3 regions of the Phyllobacterium sp. K27 genome follow, and region 2 is predicted to be linked to each of the others. Evidence: riboswitches for the same ligand, from Rfam matches in the RefSeq annotation. Region 2 holds a riboswitch; each other region holds the start of a gene.
What was found. Region 2 has a riboswitch for thiamine pyrophosphate ahead of ACYJL1_RS17745 (EamA family transporter). Riboswitches for the same ligand answer to the same signal wherever they lie in the genome.
Positions count from the first base shown of each region.

Region 1: linked by a shared signal. The riboswitch ahead of thiC (phosphomethylpyrimidine synthase ThiC) and the one ahead of ACYJL1_RS17745 (EamA family transporter) in region 2 are both predicted to bind thiamine pyrophosphate.
Region 3: linked by a shared signal. The riboswitch ahead of thiE (thiamine phosphate synthase) and the one ahead of ACYJL1_RS17745 (EamA family transporter) in region 2 are both predicted to bind thiamine pyrophosphate.

Region 1 is NZ_CM139240.1:1,725,834-1,733,366, reverse strand. Features, by position in the region: gene ACYJL1_RS08420 (RrF2 family transcriptional regulator) at 1-218, shown strand, start outside; gene ACYJL1_RS08415 (class I SAM-dependent methyltransferase) at 227-826, shown strand; gene ACYJL1_RS08410 (thiazole synthase) at 835-1,608, opposite strand; gene thiS (sulfur carrier protein ThiS) at 1,610-1,807, opposite strand; gene thiO (glycine oxidase ThiO) at 1,776-2,768, opposite strand; gene thiC (phosphomethylpyrimidine synthase ThiC) at 2,773-4,590, opposite strand; TPP riboswitch at 4,694-4,814, opposite strand; gene ACYJL1_RS08390 (NADPH-dependent FMN reductase) at 4,861-5,430, opposite strand; gene rpsU (30S ribosomal protein S21) at 5,611-5,889, opposite strand; gene ACYJL1_RS08380 (RidA family protein) at 6,057-6,401, opposite strand; tRNA gene ACYJL1_RS08375 (tRNA-Lys) at 6,489-6,564, opposite strand; gene ACYJL1_RS08370 (PhzF family phenazine biosynthesis protein) at 6,677-7,533, opposite strand, start outside.
Region 2 is NZ_JBTWND010000002.1:181,195-188,727, reverse strand. Features, by position in the region: gene ACYJL1_RS17760 (LysE family translocator) at 1-17, shown strand, start outside; gene ACYJL1_RS17755 (histidine phosphatase family protein) at 314-892, shown strand; gene ACYJL1_RS17750 (hypothetical protein) at 1,245-1,379, shown strand; TPP riboswitch at 1,418-1,521, shown strand; gene ACYJL1_RS17745 (EamA family transporter) at 1,973-2,329, shown strand; gene ACYJL1_RS17740 (GlxA family transcriptional regulator) at 3,499-4,539, opposite strand; gene ACYJL1_RS17735 (DUF899 family protein) at 4,708-5,505, shown strand; gene ACYJL1_RS17730 (DUF899 domain-containing protein) at 5,563-6,267, shown strand; gene ACYJL1_RS17725 (hypothetical protein) at 6,342-6,620, shown strand; gene ACYJL1_RS17720 (hypothetical protein) at 6,632-7,533, shown strand, end outside.
Region 3 is NZ_CM139240.1:120,783-128,315, reverse strand. Features, by position in the region: gene ACYJL1_RS00675 (ABC transporter substrate-binding protein) at 1-875, shown strand, start outside; gene ACYJL1_RS00670 (ABC transporter permease) at 907-1,959, shown strand; gene nikC (nickel transporter permease) at 1,956-2,879, shown strand; gene ACYJL1_RS00660 (ABC transporter ATP-binding protein) at 2,876-3,709, shown strand; gene ACYJL1_RS00655 (ABC transporter ATP-binding protein) at 3,706-4,467, shown strand; TPP riboswitch at 4,506-4,609, shown strand; gene thiE (thiamine phosphate synthase) at 4,755-5,420, shown strand; gene thiD (bifunctional hydroxymethylpyrimidine kinase/phosphomethylpyrimidine kinase) at 5,417-6,217, shown strand; gene ACYJL1_RS00640 (transglycosylase SLT domain-containing protein) at 6,239-6,967, opposite strand; gene ACYJL1_RS00635 (FadR/GntR family transcriptional regulator) at 7,274-7,533, shown strand, end outside.

The sequences.
Region 1 (7,533 bases), on a different replicon from region 2:
TTTTGCGTCTGATTGATGGCCCCATAGCCTCCCTTCCATGTCTTAGTAAAGTTGCTTATCGGCGCTGCGAAGATTGCAGTAATGAGGAGACATGTGAAATTCGCCATGTCTTTAACGAAGTTGCTAATGTCACTCGCGGTATTCTCGACAAAACGACGATTGCCGATTGCCTGATCCATGGCGAAAAGGGCAAAACGCCAGCCATTCTTGATATTTAGAGGAGGATATCATCATCGGTGAAGATCAAGACACTCTGCGATTTTACGCAGAAAAAGCAGAGGCTTATGCCAATCGCAACGATCACAGATCATATGAACGGCTGGATTCCTTTCTGGCTTGTCTTGCCCCCGGCTGCTCTATTCTAGAACTCGGTTGCGGCGGTGGTGACGACAGCGCGCGCATGCTCGCTCAGGGTTTCGATGTTACACCGACTGACGGCAGCGCGGAGCTTGCCTACCAAGCTCAGAAACGGCTCGGCGTTCCAGCGCAAGTGTTAAAATTCGATCAGATCACCTATCAAAACAAATTTGATGGAGTATGGGCGAACGCTTGTCTTTTGCACGTCCCCAGATCACACCTGAAACCTATTCTTCAATGTATCGAACGGGCTTTGAAAGCCAATGGCCGGTTTTATGCGAGCTATAAGGCGGGACAACAAGAGGGGCGCGACAAGTTTGGCCGTTACTACAACTACCCGTCCGCCGAGTGGCTTAGACAGGCATATGGGCAAACCTGGGCGTCAGTTGATATAAAAAGCAGCATGGGCAGTGGCTACGACAATGAGCCAACCGAGTGGCTCCACGTTATTGCAACGAAGGCAGTATAACCTTGCTTTTATGTAAAGACGGCCTTGCCTATTACAGGGGTTGAGGGAACAGCAAGATCGCGTGGCTCCAATAGAACTGCATGGTGAGCTTGATATCCCGCTTCAACAGCTTTGGCAAAGGCCTGCGCCATTGCAGCCGGATCCCCTGCCTTTGCCACAGCGGTGTTGAGAAGGACTGCATCAAATCCTAGTTCCATCACAGCTGCCGCATGCGATGGGCGGCCTAAACCGGCATCGACAATCATTGGAACTTCCGGAAAATGCCCGCGTATCGAGCGTAATGCATGTAAATTCTGTGGCCCCATCGCGGAACCAATGGGCGCGCACCAAGGCATAAGAACATCACACCCCGCCTCTAGCAATCGTTCTGCAACTATCAGATCATCGGTCGTGTAGGGAAACACCTTAAAACCGTCTTCACTTAAAACACGAGCAGCCTCCACCAGTGCAAAGATATCCGGTTGCAAAGTGTCATGATTGCCTATGACTTCCAGCTTTATCCAGTCAGTTGAAAAGACATCCCGTGCCATGTGGGCGGTCAGCACAGCTTCTTTCACCGTGTGGCATCCTGCCGTGTTGGGTAACACGCGCAACCCGAGAGAGCGAAGCAACGTCCAGAATCCGTCCCCGGACTTTGCTCCAGCCATTTCCCGCCGCAATGACACGGTGATGATTTCTGTTCGTGAAGCTTTAATCGCATCTATGAGAATAGCAGGAGACGGATATTGCGCCGTGCCGAGCAAAATGCGGGATGATATTTCCTCGCCGTAAAGTTTCAACATGTCACCCACCCTGCTTCGGCGTCAAAATCTCGACGCGATCATCATTGTTCAAAGCGTGATTGTGCCGCTCGTTTGCGCGCACAAGCTCGCTGTTAACTGCAGTAGCTAGCCATTCATCTTCAAACCCCAACTCAACCAGAAGTGTTTCGAGAGTTTGCGCTGCGACTTCATGCGCTTGCCCGTTCACGATGAGTTTCATGGCATACACTCCTTTCTTTCAGGATCATGTCAGCGGCTTGCCGTGCCATTGCTGGCGCAAGCAGGAAACCGTGTCGGTAAAGTCCGTTAATGCTGATCCGATTGCCAGTTTTAATCACTCGCGGCAAATTATCTGGATAGGCTGGACGAACGCCTACCCCGGTTTCAATGATTTCGGCTTCGCCGAATGCGGGGTGAACGCTATAGGCAGCGTTCAACAATTCCATCACGGAGCGTGCCGTTACAGGCCCGCTTGCATCGCTCTCGATCATCGTCGCGCCAACCATGAACATGTGGTCTGGTCGCGGCACAACATAAAGCGGGAAACGCGGATGAATAAGCCGTATGGGCCGCGACAATGATATATCTTTGCTGCGCAGCAAGAGCATCTCGCCGCGCACTCCCCGCAATCCATTTTCCGGCGCTGCAGTTCCCGTACAATCGACAACCCATTCAAAACCGGAAATCCCGGCAACGCTCATGTCTGTCTCGAAGCGGGTGTTGAGCGCTGCGAGCTTTGACCTTAACTCTGTTAGAACCCTACGCGGTTCTAAATGCGCTTCGCTTTCGAAAAACAAACCTTTGCGGAAAACCCTTCCAAGATCAGGCTCCAAAAGCAAAATTGCTTCTTCACCGATTCGCGCAAAACCCGACGTAAGTGCGCCAAACCGCTCCAGTTCTTTTACATCGCGTGGTGGAGCAACAACCAGTGTTCCCTTGCGTGTCACTGATCCGGGAAGCGTTGCTTCCCACCAATTGGCCGCGTTCATTCCAAGGTCGAGGATGACCTGCTCGGCACTTTCACGCTCACACCATGGCGCAAGCATACCACCGGCATACCAGGAGGCCGCAGAACGCTCGCCCCCGAACGGATCCAGAATTGTGACCTCTGCCCCCCGCATTCGAAGCTCGTACGCCATGGTGAGGCCGGCAACACCGGCCCCTTTGACCAAGATGGTCACCTTGTCATTCTCCGGCATTAAGGGGCATGTAAAGGTCACCACCGACACGGAATTTCTCCGCCATTGCGGCCATGCCTTCTTTTTGAGCTTCGGCCCGAATGTCGTGTGAAATACGCATCGAGCAGAATTTCGGCCCGCACATTGAGCAGAAATGCGCCACTTTATGCGCTTCTTTCGGCAAGGTTTCGTCGTGATAGAGTCTTGCCGTCTCGGGATCAAGAGACAGATTGAACTGATCTTCCCAGCGGAACTCGAAACGGGCCCGGGACAGAGCATCATCACGCAATTTTGCTGCAGGGTGGCCCTTGGCCAAATCTGCCGCGTGAGCAGCAATCTTGTAGGTGATAACACCAACTTTTACGTCATCGCGATTGGGCAGCCCGAGATGCTCTTTGGGCGTAACGTAGCAAAGCATCGCCGTACCAAACCAGCCAATCATTGCAGCGCCAATGCCGGAGGTAATGTGATCGTAGCCGGGAGCAATATCTGTCGTGAGCGGTCCTAGCGTGTAGAATGGTGCCTCTCCACAGACAGCAAGCTGCTTGTCCATATTTTCCTTGATCTTGTGCATCGGTACATGACCGGGGCCTTCGATCATGACTTGGCAGTCCTTGGCCCATGCGATTTGCGTCAACTCGCCCAGAGTTTCAAGCTCAGCAAACTGCGCAGCATCGTTTGCATCAGCTATTGAACCCGGGCGCAACCCATCGCCGAGTGAAAAGCTGACATCATAGGCGCGGCAGATATCGCAGATTTCCTCGAAATGCTCATAAAGAAAGCTTTCGCGATGATGATGCAGGCACCACTTTGCCATGATAGAGCCGCCGCGCGAGACAATGCCCGTAACACGATCTACAGTCAGCGGAATATAATGCAGCCGCACGCCAGCATGGATGGTAAAGTAATCGACCCCCTGCTCTGCCTGTTCGATCAGAGTATCTCGATAGACTTCCCACGTCAGGTCTTCGGCGATGCCACCGACCTTTTCCAACGCCTGATATAGCGGAACAGTTCCAATGGGCACTGGTGAGTTGCGGATAATCCACTCGCGGATGTTATGGATGTTTCGGCCAGTTGACAGATCCATCACCGTGTCGCCACCCCAGCGAATGGCCCAGACCATCTTCTCGACCTCTTCTTCCATGGATGAGGTTACAGCCGAATTGCCGATATTCGCATTGATCTTCACGAGAAAGTTCCGACCAATGATCATAGGCTCAAGCTCGGGATGATTTACGTTGGCAGGTATGATCGCCCGCCCCCGAGCGATCTCATCCCGTACAAATTCAGGTGTCACATGATCCGGCAATGATGCACCGAAGGACTCACCATCACGCACCTGATTTCGCGCAGCTTCCCGACCAAGGTTCTCCCGTATGGCAACATACTCCATTTCAGGCGTGATAATTCCTGCGCGGGCATAGGCAAGCTGTGTTATCGCTTTGCCATTATGTGCGCGGCGCGGCTGATGCCGAACAGGAAACTCTCGCGTGAGCCGCTCGCCTGTTGCAAAGCCATTGTCAGCTGACTGGATCAGCCGCCCCTCATAAGCATAACTATCGGCTTGTTGACCCGCTTTCCATGCCTCACGAATGCGTGGGATGCCTTTGTTAATATCGATGCTTGCCGCTGCATCGGTATAGGGACCCGATGAATCATAGACAGCGAGGTTTGGTTCACCAGCGGTGGGATGAACCGCAATTTCGCGCAAGGGAACACGAATATCGGCATGGATCAGTCCCGGTTTGTAAATCTTGGTGGAAGCAGGAAGCGGCCCGGTCGAAACTTTTGGGGCCTCGGTAATTTTTGTTACAGCAGTCATCGTCAGGTTCCTTTGCGTTGTTGCAGGAAACCCAGTTCTGTGCCGGAAGGATGAAAAGAAGCCTCGCAAATCCAATAATGGATTCAGTGCCAATGCACCATGCGCGATAACCTTTGCACCGTCCCTACGCCAGTGTGAACTGGATCAGGTTCAACGGGTCACTGCGCTTGGTCAAACCTGAAGCAGTATCTCAGCCCCTTGTCGGGACTCCCCTGGTGAATAGCTTAAAATGACCCGCTGGACGTATTAATGTCAAGCGGAGCCTCTAAATCATGACGCGCGAAGTGGCTTTAGCGCACCAGCCCATTTTGCCAATTCAGTCAAAACCGTGCTGGCACTGGTCGTGATCAACTCATTTGGCGTAAACACACCATCATCATTGATAAACTGCTGGTAGGAAGGAATGGGAACGCTCTCCGCAAGCGAAACCATACGGAGTGCCGACATCAATCCCTTGACCGATTCGGTAGCACGTAAACCACCGGAAACGCCGCCATAGCTGACGAAACTTGCCGGCTTGTAATTCCACTCATTCCACAGATAGACCAGCGCATTGATCAATGAGGGTGGCGCATTGTAATCATATTCCGGCATAACGAAAATATAGGCATCACCAGGCTCAATGGCTTGGCTCCATTTCTTGGTATGAGCATGCTCATATTTTTTCATGCGAGGATGATTCGACTCGTCATAGATCGGCAAATTGAAATCAGCCAGGTCGATTAGTACGGGTTCGAAATTACCGTCTTTCTTGGCAAGTTCATTGAACCACTTTGCTACAGCGGGGCCACCCCGCCCGGGTCGGGTGCTTGCGATGATAATATTCAGCTTGAGTGCCATTCGGTTCATATCTCCAATAAATGCGATAACCGACAAGTAAATGCATTACTGCATCACGCAAGAAGGCACTTTTTTGAAACCGGCCGGAGTTCCGATACGACCACTAAAAACGAAACCCGCTATAGCAATGAAGCCATGCGGGTTTGTCGTCACAGTGAAGGGCGGTTAAGCCCGTCAATATTAGCGGTTATTGTTGTAATCATTGCCTGCCGGAGCTCCGGGTCGTGCAACGCGTTCTTTTTTCTTTGGACCAGGCAATAGACCTTCGCGTTGAGCCTGTTTGCGCGCGGCCTTACGAGCGCGGCTAACAGCTTCTGCTTTCTCACGAACACGGCGTTCGGAAGGTTTCTCGAAAGCCTGACGGGCCTTCATTTCGCGAAATAGACCTTCGCGCTGCATCTTTTTCTTCAAAACCCTTAGGGCTTGTTCAACATTGTTATCACGGACGAGAACTTGCAATCGTTTTCCTTACCCATGCTTGCCTCGTCTTGCGGTACGAAAACCGGCCACAATCAGACAAGCGTTTAAAGAATTGCCACAACGGCAATCCGGAGAAGCGCGGACTCTATTCATTCCCGCGCCAAAAATCCAGTGCACCCAAGCAATTAAACTTGGATACTCAATCCTTAGATTGCAGCTGTGATGATGATTTCAACCTTATATTCAGGTGTTGCCAGCTTGGCCTCACCTGTCGCACGTGCCGGTGCATTGGCCGGATCGACCCATGCATCCCAGACTGCATTCATTTCGCCAAAATCTTTCATATCGTCGAGCCAGATAATGGCCTGCAACAGTTTGGACTTGTCTGTACCAGCCTCTTTCAACAAACGATCGACCGACGCCAGAACGTCTTTTGTCTGCTCTGTTACGCTCTTGCCCGGACCACCGACCTGACCGGCCAGATAGACTGTATTGCCATGGATTACGGCCTGGCTCATGCGAGGACCTGCTTCAATACGACGAACGCTCATGAAAATCTCCTATGGAAGGTTTCGGACAAGCCAATGCTTGTTGTGGTACAAGAAAAAAGGGCCATACGGCCCTCGTTTCAGAAGAAATGGTGGGCACAGTAGGGATCGAACCTACGACCCGCTGATTAAGAGTCAGCTGCTCTACCAACTGAGCTATGTGCCCGTCAGCCGCTTCCGCGACGACAGTGAGCGCTCTATAACGGGGCAAATCTTGCCTGTCCAGCCCTTCGCCAAACTTTATCGCATTGATCGGCAAGAAGATGAATTTTTCGCTCTCAGACAAACAATTTGCCCTCTGCCACCTTGACCGCAGCACCGCCAATCCGTGCGCCGGTTAACCTTCTATCCTGAATGTCGAGTTCGAGTTCGAGCTTGGATGGCCTGCCCATCTCACATCCTTGTTCAATGGAAAATCGCTGTACGCCATCAAGCGGTTCATCGAACAAATGAATGGCACCAGCAAACGCGGCAGTCGCTGAGCCAGTTGCGGGATCTTCATAAGTTCCTTCATCGCTGACGAACATACGCGAATGAAAATCATTTTCATGCCCAATAGTCTCGCGGCAGTAAGCATAAACCGGTAATTGTCTATGGCCAATTCGAGGGGCGACCCGCTGCATTGCTGCCTGATCGATCCGCATCCGGGCAGCTGATGCCAGACCATGAATCGGCACAAGCAGGAATGGAACGCCCGCATCCCAGATGCTGGGGACATGATTTTCAAAGCCAATCTCGTTTGGCTCAAGTCGCAGTGCTCGTGCGATGGCCAGTTTGTCGTAATTATAGTCTATCCGCTGTGGTAGCTTAGGAAGATCAAATTCAGCAAAAGCCCCCTGTTTCCCCAGTCTTACGCCGCAACGAACGGGCCCTACTTGCTCTTCCAGAATGATCAGCGCATCCTGATCGCTTTCCACTTCACCAAACCGGTCTTGTGCAAGTGACACAGCCGTTCCAACAGTGGGATGTCCGGCGAACGGCATCTCATAATCCGGCGTGAAAATGCGTATCCAAGCCGTATGCGCAGCGTTCTTCGCTGGCAGCACAAAAACCGTTTCTGATAAGTTGAACTCGCGGGCGATACGCTGCATCGCCTCATCATCAAGGCCTGCCGTATCGTGAACGATTGCCAACG
Region 2 (7,533 bases):
CGATAGCCGTGCGCTAGTAATGCCATTTCCAAATCGCCTCCCATCAAGATTGACTTTCACGGTTCCCTACTTGTGATGATCCAAGTTGCATGAGTATGTGGTACTTGGTCGGTTTAAAAGAACCCTTTAGGCGTGCCGAGGCTGCATTCACGATCGCCATTATCCGGCCAGTTGTTAATTGATCCACGTTACCAAGACTCCTATCCGTACTATCCACCTGTTTGGTGAAGCGAGCCCTTATCAGTCGCGGACGACGCCAAGAATATGCTAGGTGGATGCCGTCGCCACCAGTGACTCATACGGGAGTATTTTTATGACTAAGGTCTATTTTGTTACCCACCCGGAAGTAAACATTGATCCAAATGTGCCCGTCCCAAAGTGGAGTCTTTCTGATGATGGGAGAAAGCGGATTGAAGGCTTTTGCACCCGACCTGAACTTTCAACTGTGACAGATGTTTTCGTCAGCGATGAACGCAAGGCATTGGACTGCGCAGAATCCTTCGAACTGGTTCACGGTGTCGATTTCACTATTAATTCCTGCTTGGGGGAGAATGTCCGCTCTTCGACAGGGTACGTCGCCCCTCCGAAGTTTTGGGAAATGGTGGACGAGTTCTTTGCTAGGCCCGAGGAAAGCCTTCAGGGATGGGAGCCAGCCGAGGATGCACAGACCCGAATCAAATCGGCAGTCAACGATTGTGTAGCCTCACGAAATGGTGGTGGGGATGTCGTGATATTTTCACATGGAGGCGTTGGAACGTTGCTACTATGTGATCTCATGGACCAACCAATCTCTAATAAATTCGGCCAACCGATCATTGGAGGCGGATGCTATTTCATGTTTGAGGCAGGAACTAATCGGTTGATTGATGGATGGAGAGATATCGTGCCCTGACATCGGGATTTCCGCATCCTCCAGCCCAGTTGCAGGATGAACTGTCTCGTCACCGAATGACGCCTAACTCTATCGCCGTTCGCTACCGATCGTAGTGAGTAAGATCGGCTCACGAGTTCAAATCCCATATGTTCTGATATGCAGGAGGCAGAAATCATGCAGCCGCAACGGTTGGGTTTTGCCGGCTCATTTCACCCACAATTTTTATTAAGGTTCGAGCTCCCGTCCTGTCCATTCGCTGCTGAGCCGTTATTGTGCGAAGTGCTGATTGTAGACATCGGCGCCAATTGCAGCCTGTCGGGCAATTTTCGAGCGAAAGAAGGCAGCTGCGCCTATTGAAGGCAAGTATCTTGTGTTCACTAAACCGGTGCTTGTGGCTGAAAATGAGTTTAGAGCATGGACCGGTGACGCCGAGCTCCGACATGCCTCATTCAAAGGAAGGCGTGAAGCCGCAGATCATGCTGAGGTTTATCAACTTCCTGCTTAAACGATAGCTTGCAACCGTATTGTTTGTCATCTAGCTTTGCATCTACCAGGGGGAGCCGTAGTCGGCTGAGAGGTTCCAGTAAGGAACGACCCCAGAACCTGAACCGGATAATGCCGGCGGAGGAATGGGAATGAAAAGTGGTGTAAGGCCAACCCTGTTGGACTCCATATTTTATCACGCCATTATCCGCTTACATTTGCGAGGAAGCGAATGGCTAGCGAGAAGCAACTCAGATTATGGACATTAAGGATGTCAAATCCGCTGCTGGGCGGAAGCGATCCTGCAGTAGCGACTTTCACTGTGACGGCCTACTCAGAAGCGGCGGCCTTACAGCAAATCCGACGGCAGTTCGCGGAGGAGAACTTGCTCGTTGAGATTATAGGAAGTCAACCAGCTGACTAGAAGCAGTTCATTGGCCAGAAGGTTGTTCGGGAACGCTTTGTCGCAGGTACCGCTGTTAGGTCTGGCATGCACGGAGTAAGTAGGAAAATCCATTAATGCACCAGAAATTTGCAAGAGCAATGACGCCACTTGAATGGTCCACGTTGCTCTTCCTGTCAGGACTATAGGGCGGTTCATTCTTTTTCACTCAAATTGCACTCCGGGATGTACCGACGATAACAATTGTCTTCAGCCGTGTTCTGACGGCTACGGTCGTCCTTTGGTGCGCACTGCTTATTAGCCGACAACCGATACCTCGGGGATATCGCACGTGGGGATCTCTTTTCCTGATGGCACTACTAAACAGTGTCGTCCCAGTCAGTTTGACAGCGTGGTCGCAAACTCAAATCAAAAGCTCCCTCGCCGCCATTCTCGCAGCCAGCTCTCCGGTAATCGTCGTTGTCCTTGCTCACTTTCTCACGGATAACGAGCGGCTCTCGCTGATAAGGCTGACTGGCACGATCATTGGATTTGCCGGTGTAGGGGTGATCATCGGGCCTCAGCATTGACCTACCTTGGCAACAGTGTCTTCTCGCAATTTGCTGTGCTACTAGCGGCATCATCATCTGCATTCGCGAGTGTGTTTGGTCGCCGATTTGCGAAGAGCGGTGTCACGCCTTTAGGGGCTGCCACAGGGCAAGTCACTGCCTCATCGGTCATTGTCTTGCCTGCAATGCTTTTGATCGACAGACCTTGGACTATGTCCTTCCCTTCCACATCATCGCTTTGGGAACTCATCGGACTAGGCGTTCTTTCCACAGCTTTGGCCAGCCTTATTTTCTGTCGGCTGCTGGCCTCGGCCGGAGCCACTAATATTTAGCTGGTTGGATTTCTTGTACCATTCAGCGCAACTCTTTTGGGCACTGTGTTTCTCGTTGAGATACTGACCAGTTACCAAATCGTCGGAATGGCAATGCTGATCTTTGGGCTGATCGTTATCGACGGACGGTTCATACCGAGAAATCTTGCACGGCCAGATTGAGAGGCTCTTGGGCGGGAACAAGATGCGGCGAAGGCTACAACCTACTCATACTCCGTTGACTCTAATCGCAGCAGGTGCTTTCACACCATTCTGGTGAACGCTTGAGAAGCTTCGACGCGACCCATTCGCGCTCTCGCCTTTTCCAGGATGGAGTTTGGATTTGCCCTTCAATAGACGTGATGAACAACAATATTCGGCAGAGGAATGGGATTGTATGCAAACCGCGCATATGATCGCTTCGACCATGCTTGGACGTGACCCTCAAACCCATGAACATACAGCCAGAACATCTCGGATGGTACTTTCCCTATTTGCCCAAGGGATGCGTGACCCGCAGGAAATTGCATTGAGAGTGGTCAACCGGGAGGTGGAAGTGGCTTCGTCGTCCGTAAACTGAAGTCTAGATACATGTCTTGAGGAAACCAGATCAAGGCACCTATCTCGCATTGCCTCCTGAACTGAGAACTCCTGGGAGAGCACTTCCAGTGTGCCATTCGGCTGATCGATTGGTGCGGTTCCACGAAAAGTCGACCTCAGTTATGAGCCTTGCGCGCTACCGAACTGCGTCATCTTGCGAAACCGCTTGTTCGACGACGGCCGCCTCAGCGCGGAACCGGGACCGTACGGCGAGCGGAGCGCGCCATGCTGATCACTTTCCACGTCTTCGATCACTGGTTTGTCCTCTGCGCGCGGTTACTAAATAGGGCTTGATCCCTGACCCGCCGTCTTCGCCCGGATCGCCGATTGCACGTGCGTTTCTCGATACAGCCCCGGGGACACGCCGAAGCGGCGCTCGAAGGCCTTTGCAAACCTGGAACTGGGAAGTCCGACGCGCAACGCGGTCAACTTGATCGCCAGACCCTGCGAAAGCAGCAAGCGTGCAGCGTCCAGCCGAATGGATTCGATCAGGCGCGCCGGCGTCTCGCCCATCACCTCGGTGAATTTTCTGAAGAAGCTACGTTCGCTGAGACCCGTCCGCGCCGCCAGGGTGGGTACGTCCAGCTTCTGTTCCAGATTCAGATGCACCCAGTCCATCATGTCGCCGAAAGGATGCTCTGCGGTTCGCTGGGCTCGCAGCAGTGGACTAAATTGTGACTGGTTGCCCGGTCGGCGGACATAAAGGACGAGCCGCTTCGCCACGTCATTGGCGATAGCTTTACATGTGTCACTGGCAACCATGGCAAGTGCCATGTCGATTCCTGTCGATACGCCAGCAGAGGTCCATACGTTGCCGTCCTCAACGAAGATCGCGTTCTCGTCGACCTCGACCTTTGGATAGGCTTCAGCCAGTGGTTGACATGCACTCCAATGCGATGCGACGCGGCGACCGTCAATCAACTGAAGATCGGCAAGCACGAATGTGCCTGCGCAAATGGAACCGTATCTGTTCGATTTCTCGGCCCAGCGAGGTGCTCGTTCGCGGACGATAGGGTCTTTGAGGACTTGTCGCAATGGCTCTTCCTCTGCCCCCGCAACAAGGAAGGTGTGCAGCTTTCGCGGAGGAGCCTTTGACAGCGGTTTCGTATCCACACTGACGCCGCTGCTGCTGCGAACCGCGCCTCCTGTCGACGACACTACCGAAATCTCGTAAGCAGGATCTTTTTGCCTCTGCACAAGCACAAAATTTGCCGTGCCAAACACAGACGCAGGTCCGCTGGCGTCCAATAGCTCGAATCCCGGATAAACCAGTATGGCGACCGCAATCAGCATTGGCAGATAATCGCACCATTTTGGCATTTACGCCATACCGATTGCTGCCTAGTCTAGACTGAGACGGTGCGACCTCGTGAGCCCGGCGCAGAGCGGACGAAAAGCAAAGTGCCCTTTCACCCCTTCCCTAGCCGCTGACAGGAACATCGGCAGCAGCATTAGCATCGGAACGACCTCGGCGTTACGGAGAGCTTGATGAGCAAGAGCCTAGCCGATCAACCTGAATTCCCGCGGACTGTCGATCGCGCTGAGTTTCACGCAGAGCTTGGTACGCTCCGGGTCCGGGAGAAGGCCCACACACAGGAAAGCGATGCCATCGCGGCTGCCCGCCGTCGCCTGCCTATGGTCCAGGTAAATTGCGCCACGCCGCTTGTCGGCGAGCACGGGGCTGTGACGCTGCTGAGCGCGTTCGAGGGACGTAGGCTGCTCATCGCCTATTACTTCATGTGGTACGATGGCCGCCCGGCTCCGAAGCAGTGCGAGGGCTGCACTTTCTTTACGACGCAGGTCCGCGAGCTGTCCCATCTTCATTCTCGTAGCGTCACCTACGCCACGTTCTGCCAAGGTCCATACGACGAAAGCGCCCGCTATCGCGATTTCATGGGCTGGAAGATGCCATGGTACTCGGCACAGGATTCGCTCGATACGCTTCTCGCCGGCCGCGCCGCAGGCAACATGTACCTCGTTTGCTACCTACGCCGAGGATCCGACGTCTTCGAGACGTACTGGACGACGATGCGCGGCGTCGAGGCGATGGACAACAACTACCGGCTGCTCGACCTGACCGTCTACGGGCGGCAGGAGCCGTGGGAAGACTCGCCCGCGGACTGGCCCCAAGGGTGGGGAGAAGGCAAGTACCGCGTGCGCGCCGATGGTCGTCCCATCTCACAATGGCCTCGCCTGAACGCTGGGAGTTCCGACGATTTGAGTATGCGCGGCAAGTGTTCCTGTACCCGTAGCAGCAACGAAAAGGCAACCTGGAACCGCACTTGAAATACATCCAACTTCGGAGGCCCAAGAAGCATGACCATATCATCTGATAGCAACCAAATGAGCGAGCTGCTCGGAATGCAAACGCCGCCGATTGTGTCGGCTGAGGTGTGGAAGGCTGCGTCCGAGCAGCTGCTCGTGAAAGAGAAGGCGCACAACAAAGCCCGCGACGCGCTGGCCGCGGAGCGCCGGCGGATGCCGTGGTTGGCAGTGGATAAGGCTTATGCGTTCGTCGGTCCCAACGGCAATTTGAGCCTGCTCGACCTGTTCCAGGGCCGGCGGCAATTGATCGTCTATCGCGCTTTTTTTGAGCCCGGCGTATCCCGCTGGCCGGAGCGTGCCTGTATCGGTTGCTCGATGGTGGCCGATCAAGTTGCACATCCCGCCCATCTGAACGCCCGCGGCACGAGCCTCGCTTTCGTTTCGCGCGCACCGCAACCGGACGTCAAACGTCTGAAGGCGCAGATGGGCTGGACGCACATCCCTTGGTATACGCTGACGGACGATTTCGACGCCGACTTCGGTGTGGCCGAATGGCACGCCACGCTGGCGTTCATTCGCGACGGCAACCGCGTATTCCTAACCTACTCAACCAACGGTGGCCGTGGTGACGAGCAGATGGGGAACACCTGGAACTACCTCGATATGACCGCCCTCGGGCGACAGGAGGAGTGGGAGGACTCTCCCAAGGGCTATCGCCAGACACCGCCATACGATTGGTGGGTCTGGCATGACACCGGGGAGACGGAAGCTGATCGCGCCTAATAAGGATCAAGGTGTCGAATGCCGGGGTGGAGACGTGCCGGCACTGTTTCGACGCGCAACTGCAGGAGGAAGGCATGAGCAAGATCAATATCGGCGGATGCGATTCCGGCGCGCTTTGTAATGAAAGCGGTGACGCTGCCCCTAAGGGCGCCGCCGACTGGCTAAGTTTAGCGGCAGCGCCCGTCTTCGTGATCATGACGCTTCTAACGGCGACTGAGCACGGCAGCATGGCCGACATCGTGTGCTCGGCCGGGCATGGTTCGCCGCTGAGCGGCATGACCCTGATGTATGCGCTGATGAGTGTCTTTCACGCTGCGCCATGGGTCAGGCGGGTCTCCAGGCACTGGGGCTAGAGGAGTAAACGGTGCAAAACGCAGTCGCGGATGAACTTGCGGTTCCCAATGCCGTCGCCCAGACCAACTTTCTGGGCCGCATTTCCAACCATTCGTTTCGTCGCGAAGGCACCTCTCAATGGTCTCGCTTGCGGGCGGGCCATTCCGATGATCTTGGCAGCAACCTGTCTAGCCCTCAGCGGGCTCGCACAGCTCTATCTGCTCGCGGGCGCTGGATTACCGCCATTCGTTTCACGGTTGCCTCGCTCAGAAGCCATTTAATCAGGAGGCTCACGATGAGAATTACTCAAGCGATTATCCTAACGATGGGATTGTTTTTCTCGGTCGCAGCGAGCGCGCAGAACAAACAGTCCGCCGGCAACACGCACAGGGTCGATTCTCTGCCGCGAGATTTGGAAGTTCAACTGGCGCTCAGCGCGCTCCCGCCGCACCTTAGAGATGAAGCTACAGTGTACGTTCTAACGCCCGATAAAGGCTTTGAGGTCGCGCGTAAGGGTACGAATGGATTCCACACTCTGGTTGCACGAACTGGCGACGACACCTTCAGGGGTAAGTGGCCATTCAGCAGGTATCGAGACGATATTCTCTACCCGGTCTCGTTCGATCAAGCCGGTGCCGAGGCCAATATGAAAGTCTTTTTCGACGCCGCGGAGATGCAAGCCAAGGGAAAGCCACCTCAGGAACTCAAGAGGCTCATCCAGGAAAGATTTAACACCAATTATTACAAGGCACCTGTGCGGCCGGGGATTTCATACATGCTGGCACCAATTCAGAGGACGTACGGAGATCCGGACAATAGCGGAGAGGTCGAGACCATCAACTTTCCGCACGTGATGACTTACGCCTCAAATGTTTCTGCCGAAGACGTTGGCGCGGCAACTGTGACGCCAGAAGAAGGGCAACATCTCATGCA
Region 3 (7,533 bases), on a different replicon from region 2:
GCCACGTCAAGGAAAGCGCGGCGCAGCGCCTTCTGCTCGAAAAAGGCGATGTCGATGTTGCCCGCAATCTTGAGCCGAACGATCTGGAACAGGTAGTCAAAAACCAGGACATCACAACCGTAAGTGCGCCAAAAGGGACACTCTATTACATCAGCCTCAACCAGAAAAATGAGAACCTTGCGAAGCCGGAAGTACGGCAGGCGTTCAAATATCTGGTGGATTATCAGGCAATCGGCGAGCAATTGATCAAGGGTGCTGGCGAAATTCATCAAACCTTCCTGCCGAAGAACATGCTGGGCGAGCTGGATGAAATGCCATTCAAGCTGGATGTGGCAAAGGCCAAGGAGTTGCTTGAAAAGGCCGGACTGAAAGATGGCTTCTCCTTCACCATGGATGTGCGCAACAATCAGCCGGTGACGGGTATTGCTGAATCAGTTCAGCAAACGCTTGCGCAGGCTGGCATCAAGATGGAGATCATCCCGGGAGATGGCAAGCAGACGCTTACAAAGTATCGCGCCCGTACGCATGATTCCTATATCGGCCAATGGGGCGTTGACTATTGGGATCCAAATTCCAATGCCGAAACCTTCACCAGCAATACGGACAATGCGGACACCGGTACCAACAAGACACTCGCATGGCGCAATGCCTGGGATGTGCCGGAACTAACCCAGGAAACCAAGGATGCCCTGCTTGAGCGTGACAATGCCAAGCGCGCAGCCATGTATCAGGACCTGCAGAAAAAAGTGCTTGAAACCAGCCCCTTTATCATCATCTTCCAGCAGACAGAGGTGGCCGGACTGCGTTCGAATATCAAGAACTTCAAGCTTGGTCCATCATTCGATACCAACTATGTTTTCAACGTAACAAAGTGATCCGGAATCTGTACCGGTGAGCACATCTGACATGCAATTGGAGGCCGGGCGCTCGGGCGCCCGGGCTTTAAACTTTGCCAGGGCCGTGGGCAGGTTTCTGCTCATCGGTGCCATCACATTTCTCGGTCTTCTGGCCGTCACATTTTTCATTGGCCGTGTCATTCCGATTGATCCGGCGCTTGCCATCGTCGGCGATCGCGCGCCTGCGCATGTCGTGGAGCGTGTCCGTGAAGAGCTCGGATTGAACCTGCCGCTGTATCAGCAGTTCTTCCTCTATTTGAAGGGCGTTCTGCAAGGTGAGTTCGGCAATTCCGTTCTGACCAGCAATCCGGTGATGACCGATATTATCCGCGTCTTTCCCGCTACATTTGAGCTGGCAACACTCGGTACTCTTATTGGTGCATTTGTGGGTGTTCCGCTTGGTGTTCTGGCCGCTGTGAAGCGCGGCACGATCCTCGATCAGATTGTCCGGGTTATCGGCCTGGTCGGCTATTCGGTGCCTGTGTTCTGGCTGGGGCTGCTTGGTCTTGTGCTGTTTTACGCCAAGCTTGGCTGGGTTTCAGGGCCGGGGCGCATCGATGTTGTCTACGAATACACCTTTACACCGATCACCGGACTTTACCTGCTCGACGCGATTTTGCAGAACAATTGGGAAGTGTTCCGCAATATTTTCAGCTTCATCATCCTGCCAGCCTCCGTTTTGGGTTATTTCTCGCTGGCCTATATCAGCCGGATGACGCGTTCTTTCATGCTCAACGAACTTGAGCAGGAATATATTGTTGCAGCGCGCGCCAAGGGCCTCTCCGAAACGCGGATTATCTGGGCCCATGCCTTGCGCAATGCGGCTGTGCCATTGCTGACTGTGATCGTGCTGTCCTTTGCCAATCTGCTTGAGGGTTCGGTGCTAACCGAAACAATCTTCTCCTGGCCCGGTCTTGGCAGCTACATTACCAATTCGCTCCAGAACGCCGACATGAATGCAGTGCTCGGCGGCACGATTATCATTGGTGCCGTATTCATCGCCATCAACCTTCTTTCCGATCTTCTGTATCGGCTACTTGACCCACGGACGCGCGCACGATGAGTGAGATCGCAAAACCAATTTCCCGCCGTGAATGGCTGATGAGCGACCGGCCGCAGTCGCGTATGCAAGCCCGTCTTGGCCGCGCCTATCTGATCTGGAGCCGCTTTGCCAGCAACAGGCTGGCTGTGATCGGTCTTGGCATTATTTTTGCTCTGGTGCTGGTGGCGATGTTTGCGCCTCAGCTTGCGCCACATTCGCCAGTTGCAGGCGACCTGCGTAATGCACGTCTATTGCCGCCCGGCGGGGACTATTGGCTTGGCACGGATGATCAGGGCCGTGATATTCTCTCGCGTCTGATCTATGGCTCGCGACTGACACTTTATGTGGTTATTCTTGTGGCGATCATTGCCGCACCGATTGGTTTGCTCGTCGGCACCATTGCCGGCTATGCCGGGGGTTGGGTGGATGCCATCCTGATGCGGCTCACCGACATTTTTCTGGCGTTTCCAAAACTTATTCTGGCTCTCGCTTTGGTGGCTGCACTGGGACCGGGTATTGAGAATGCAGTCATTGCCATAGCGGTGACCTCGTGGCCGCCCTATGCGCGTATTGCCAGAGCTGAAACGCTGACCGTGCGTAATTCTGATTATATTGCCGCTGTGCAGCTCATGGGTGCATCGCCAATCCGCATCGTGCTGCGCCACATCATGCCGCTTTGCCTTTCATCTCTGATCGTCCGTGTGACACTCGATATGGCGGGAATTATCCTGGTCGCGGCGGGACTTGGCTTCCTTGGTCTAGGTGCACAGCCGCCATTGCCTGAATGGGGCGCAATGATTGCATCGGGCCGCCGCTTCATCATGGACCAGTGGTGGGTGGCAGCCGCACCGGGTTTTGCCATTCTGATCGTCAGTCTTGGCTTTAATCTCCTTGGCGATGGCTTGCGTGATGCGCTCGATCCGCGGGGGAACAATCAATGAGTGCCTTGCTGACAGTCAAGGATCTGCGGGTCCAGTTTCCCACGCGTACCGGCGTTGTCGATGCTGTGCGTGGTGTTTCATTCACGCTGGGCCGCGAAAGGCTTGGCATTGTCGGGGAGTCCGGTTCAGGAAAGTCCCAAACCGGGCGCGCAATCATGGGGCTGACGCCGGCTCATGCGAAGATCAGCGCTGATACGTTGAATTTCGACGGGATGGACCTTCTGGATATTTCTGCGAAGGAGCGGCGCAGCCTGCGCGGCAATCGTGTCGCCATGATCCTCCAGGACCCGAAATACTCGCTTAATCCGGTCATGAGTATCGGCAGGCAGATTGTTGAGACGCTGCGGACCCATGAGAAGGTGAGCAAAGGTGAGGCACGCAAGCGCGCGCTCGATATGCTTGCTGCTGTGCAGATACGTGACCCCGAGCGGGTCTTCAAGCTGTATCCGCATGAGGTGTCGGGCGGTATGGGACAGCGCGCCATGATCGCCATGATGCTCATTACCGGGCCGGAGCTATTAATCGCAGATGAGCCGACTTCCGCTCTAGATGTGACGGTGCAGCTTGATGTGCTGCGTATCCTTGACGATCTTGTGCGGGATCGCGGCATGGGACTGATTTTCATCTCCCATGATTTGCGGCTGGTCTCATCATTCTGCGACCGCGTGATTGTCATGTATGCGGGGCGAATTGTCGAGGAGATCGCTGCGGCTGATCTGAAGAATGCCAAACATCCCTATACGCGTGGTCTCATGAATTGTATGCCGCAGATCGGCACCGACCGGCATCCGTTGCCGGTTCTTGACCGCAAGCCGGAGTGGGCCGCATGAACAATCTGCAAATGGCGGCTCTTAGCGTCGAAAATCTTGAAGTGAAGTTTGAACGCTTTCGCGCATTGCGCGGGGTCAGTCTTGACGTCCAGCAAGGCGAATCCTTTGGTCTGGTGGGCGAGTCCGGTTCAGGAAAATCAACCTTGCTGCGGGCCGTCGCGGGACTTGCGCCTGTTACAGGCGGCACGATTACAGTCAACGGCAAGACGCTGGGATCATCCCGGACAAAGGCATTTTATCGCGAAGTACAGATGGTGTTTCAGGACCCCTATGGCTCGCTGCATCCGCGCCAGACCGTGGATCGCCTGCTGTTGGAGCCATTGGTCGTGCATGGCTTTGCCGACATCGAAAAACGCATCCTGCGCGCGCTTGACGAAGTCGGTCTCGGTTCAAGCTTTCGCTTCCGCTATTCGCATCAGCTTTCCGGCGGACAGCGCCAGAGGGTCGCTATTGCCCGCGCATTGATCCTTGAGCCGTCAATCCTGCTCCTTGATGAACCCACATCAGCCCTTGATGCCTCGGTCCAAGCGGAAGTGTTGAATCTGCTTGAACAGATAAGGCGGGACAGAAAGCTGACCTTCCTGATGGTCAGCCACGATCTGGCGGTGGTCACCCATATGTGCGACCGGCTGATGGTGATGCAGAGCGGCGCAGAGGTGGAACGCCTGTCGGCGGCAGACCTTGCCCGCCATGCAGTCAAGGAAGATTACACGCGCAACCTGCTTGTGGCGAGTGAAGGCTTTGTCCGGCCCGCATAACGGCGCATTGACTTCCGCAATGCGCCGTCTCATCATGACTTCATTCCGAGGGGGGCATCGTACGATGCTGAGATGGCGCTGAGCCAAGACCCTTGAACCTGATCCGGATTATGCCGGCGTAGGAACGGGAATTGAGCAGTTATCACGCTGGTTTCGTCTCTTCGCACATATCCGGGTTTCCAGTAGAGCGCTTAACGGCGCTCTGACCTTATTAGTTTTACGCAATTCCGGACGCAAAACCGCTTCACACTTTTGCTGGAATTGCTCCATTAAATGGAGTCCGCGACGTGCCACAAGTAGATTACCGCCTGAATGCCATTGTCGATTTTGATGCTATTGGCCCTAGTAAAGATTTGGGAGCATTAGCCCTCGCAGCGGCGCGTGGTGGCGCCACGATCATCCAATATCGCGACAAGAATTCTGCAACCCGCGATATGATCAATCGTGCACGGCAGATACATGCCGCGCTCAAAGAAACTGGTGTGCCGCTACTCGTCAATGACCGGGTGGATGTTGCTCTAGCCGCTGGCGTTGAGGGTGTGCATGTGGGGCGTGAAGACATGGCGGTTGCCGATGTCCGCCGTCTGCTTGGGCCAAATGCGATTATCGGGCTGACGGTCAAGAATGAGCCGGATGCGCAAGCTGCAATCGACGGCGATATTGACTATGCCTGCATTGGCGGACTGTTTGAAACGCCCACCAAGGAAAATCTGCAACCTATCGGCTTTGATGGCTTCAAGCGCCTGGCTGCTATCATAGGCGGGGCCAAACCGCATCTGCCCATAGGCGCTATTGCCGGTATCGGATTGGAGCGCACGCCTTTCGCTATTGAAGCAGGTGCAGATGGCGTTGCGGTCATTTCCGCAATCTTCCGGCAGGATAATCCGCAAGCGGCGGCGCAAGCTTTGCGCTCCGCAGTGGATCAAGCCTTGCGGGTAAGAGAGCCAGCATGACTGCAATAGCGCTGACCATTGCCGGGTCCGATAGCGGGGGCGGGGCAGGGATTCAGGCCGATTTGAAAACCTTCTCGGCGCTGGGTGTTTATGGTGCGAGCGTCCTCACCGCTATCACCGCGCAGAACACGAATGGTGTGACCGCGATTGAAAATCTTTCGCCAGCAATCATCCGGGCGCAGATGGATGCAGTCCTCTCCGACCTCGACGTGAATGCGATCAAGATCGGCATGGTATCGACAGTCTCGACCATAGAGACAATTGCGGAAGGGCTCGATCACTGGCAACGCAAGGCCGTGTTCGACCCTGTGATGGTCGCAACAGCCGGTGACCCTTTATTGCAGCCAGCCGCAATTGATGCACTGCGGCAGCTTCTCTTGCCGCGTGCGCTGTTGCTCACTCCCAATTTGCCGGAAGCTGCCTTGCTGACAAATATGCCGATCGCCGAAGACGAAACCCAGATGGTGCGGCAGGCGGAAAAGCTGCTTGAGCTGGGTCCCTCGGCCGTGCTCATAAAGGGCGGGCATGGCAAAGGGGAATTGAGCACGGATATCCTGCTTGACGGGTCGGCGATGAAGCGGTTTTCCGCGCTGCGTATCGAAACTGTGAACGACCATGGTACGGGATGCACACTGGCCTCTGCCATTACCGCTGGCCTGGCAAAGGGAATGGCGCTGCATAGTGCCGTTTGTGAAGCCAAAGACTATCTGACGGCGGCCATGTCAGCAGGCGAAACGCTGAAAGTTGGTCGTGGGCGTGGTCCGGTTCACCACTTCCATCGCTGGTGGGCGGCATAGCGGCATCCGCGCAGTAGGAGTTTAAAGCGGTGCGGCAGCGCCCGAAGCCATGTCAGGCCGCTGCACAGGCAGCGGGACGGCGGCGGGGAACATCACGGCAGTCTCTCCTGAATAAGCGAGTTGCGTAGGCAATGCAGCGGACGTTTCGGCAGGGGCCATGGCCGTCATTGTGGTGGAGGCGGGTTCAACCGGCTTGCTCGATGGCTTCAAGCCCGTCTCTTCCAGAAGCCCTTTTTTCTTGGCCTGATAGTAATAGCCGCGAGCGTAAAGCCGCACGGCCTGATCAGGATTGTTATCGGCAACCTTGTAGGCACCGGCAAGATACTTCACGCCAAATTTGAGGTTTGTTTCTGCATCCAGCAAATCCTGTGCAGAGCCGGTATGGCCCATTCCGCGTGCTGTCGCTGGCAACATCTGCATCAGGCCCCAATAGGGGCCGTTGCGTGCCTGTGGATTGCCACGGCTTTCCCGGTGCACAACGCGGCGAACCAGCGATTCAGGCACTTCATAGGCAACGGAATATTTTGAGATCAGACTGTCGAGCGGTGTTCCGGTATCTTTGAACTCCGGTGCACTTTTTGTGCTCGCAGCAACGGCAGCGCTCGTCTTGCCCTCTGTCGCTATAACCGGACTGGCGGCAGCTTCTGCAGCAGCAACACGTGGAGATTGTTCAGGAATCGGCAATGATGCAGTCTCGGGTAGCTTGGTATCCGTCGTGGTGCATGCGCCCAAAATCAAGGCGAAGCTCAAGCAAGCAAATGTCCGAAGCGATCGTGTATCAGGCAGCATTTATCACCGGTTTGACGAAGCAACTCTTTTAACGAGTGGTTTCTCTTAGCGCGTTCGCTTCGCTTAGCGGCAATCACTTTCTGATACATAATGTAACAATGACCTTAGCCGCCTTTCACGGCGATATAAATCAAGACAAGACCGACCTGCCAAAAGTAGCTCGCAACCAGCGGTTGACTCAATCATATATATCAATGTATCACTTATATATTGGTAAGGCCAGTTTACCAGTTGCCTGGAAATGGGAAGCCGGGCGGGGAGGTTCACATGTTCGCAGCCATTCAGTCCCGTCGGCTTTACCGGCAGGTGGCAGACCAGATACGAAGCCAGATCGAACATGGTCAGCTGGGTGTCGGTGAGCGTTTGCCCGGTGAGCGTGAGCTGGCTGAGGAGCTTGGCGTTTCCCGTCCCACCATTCGTGAGGCTTTGATTGCCCTTGAGGTGGAGGGGCTCATTCACATTCGCATGGGATCGGGCGTTTACGTCGCACGGTCACCACGACCAAAGCGTCTTCAGGTTCAGGCCGA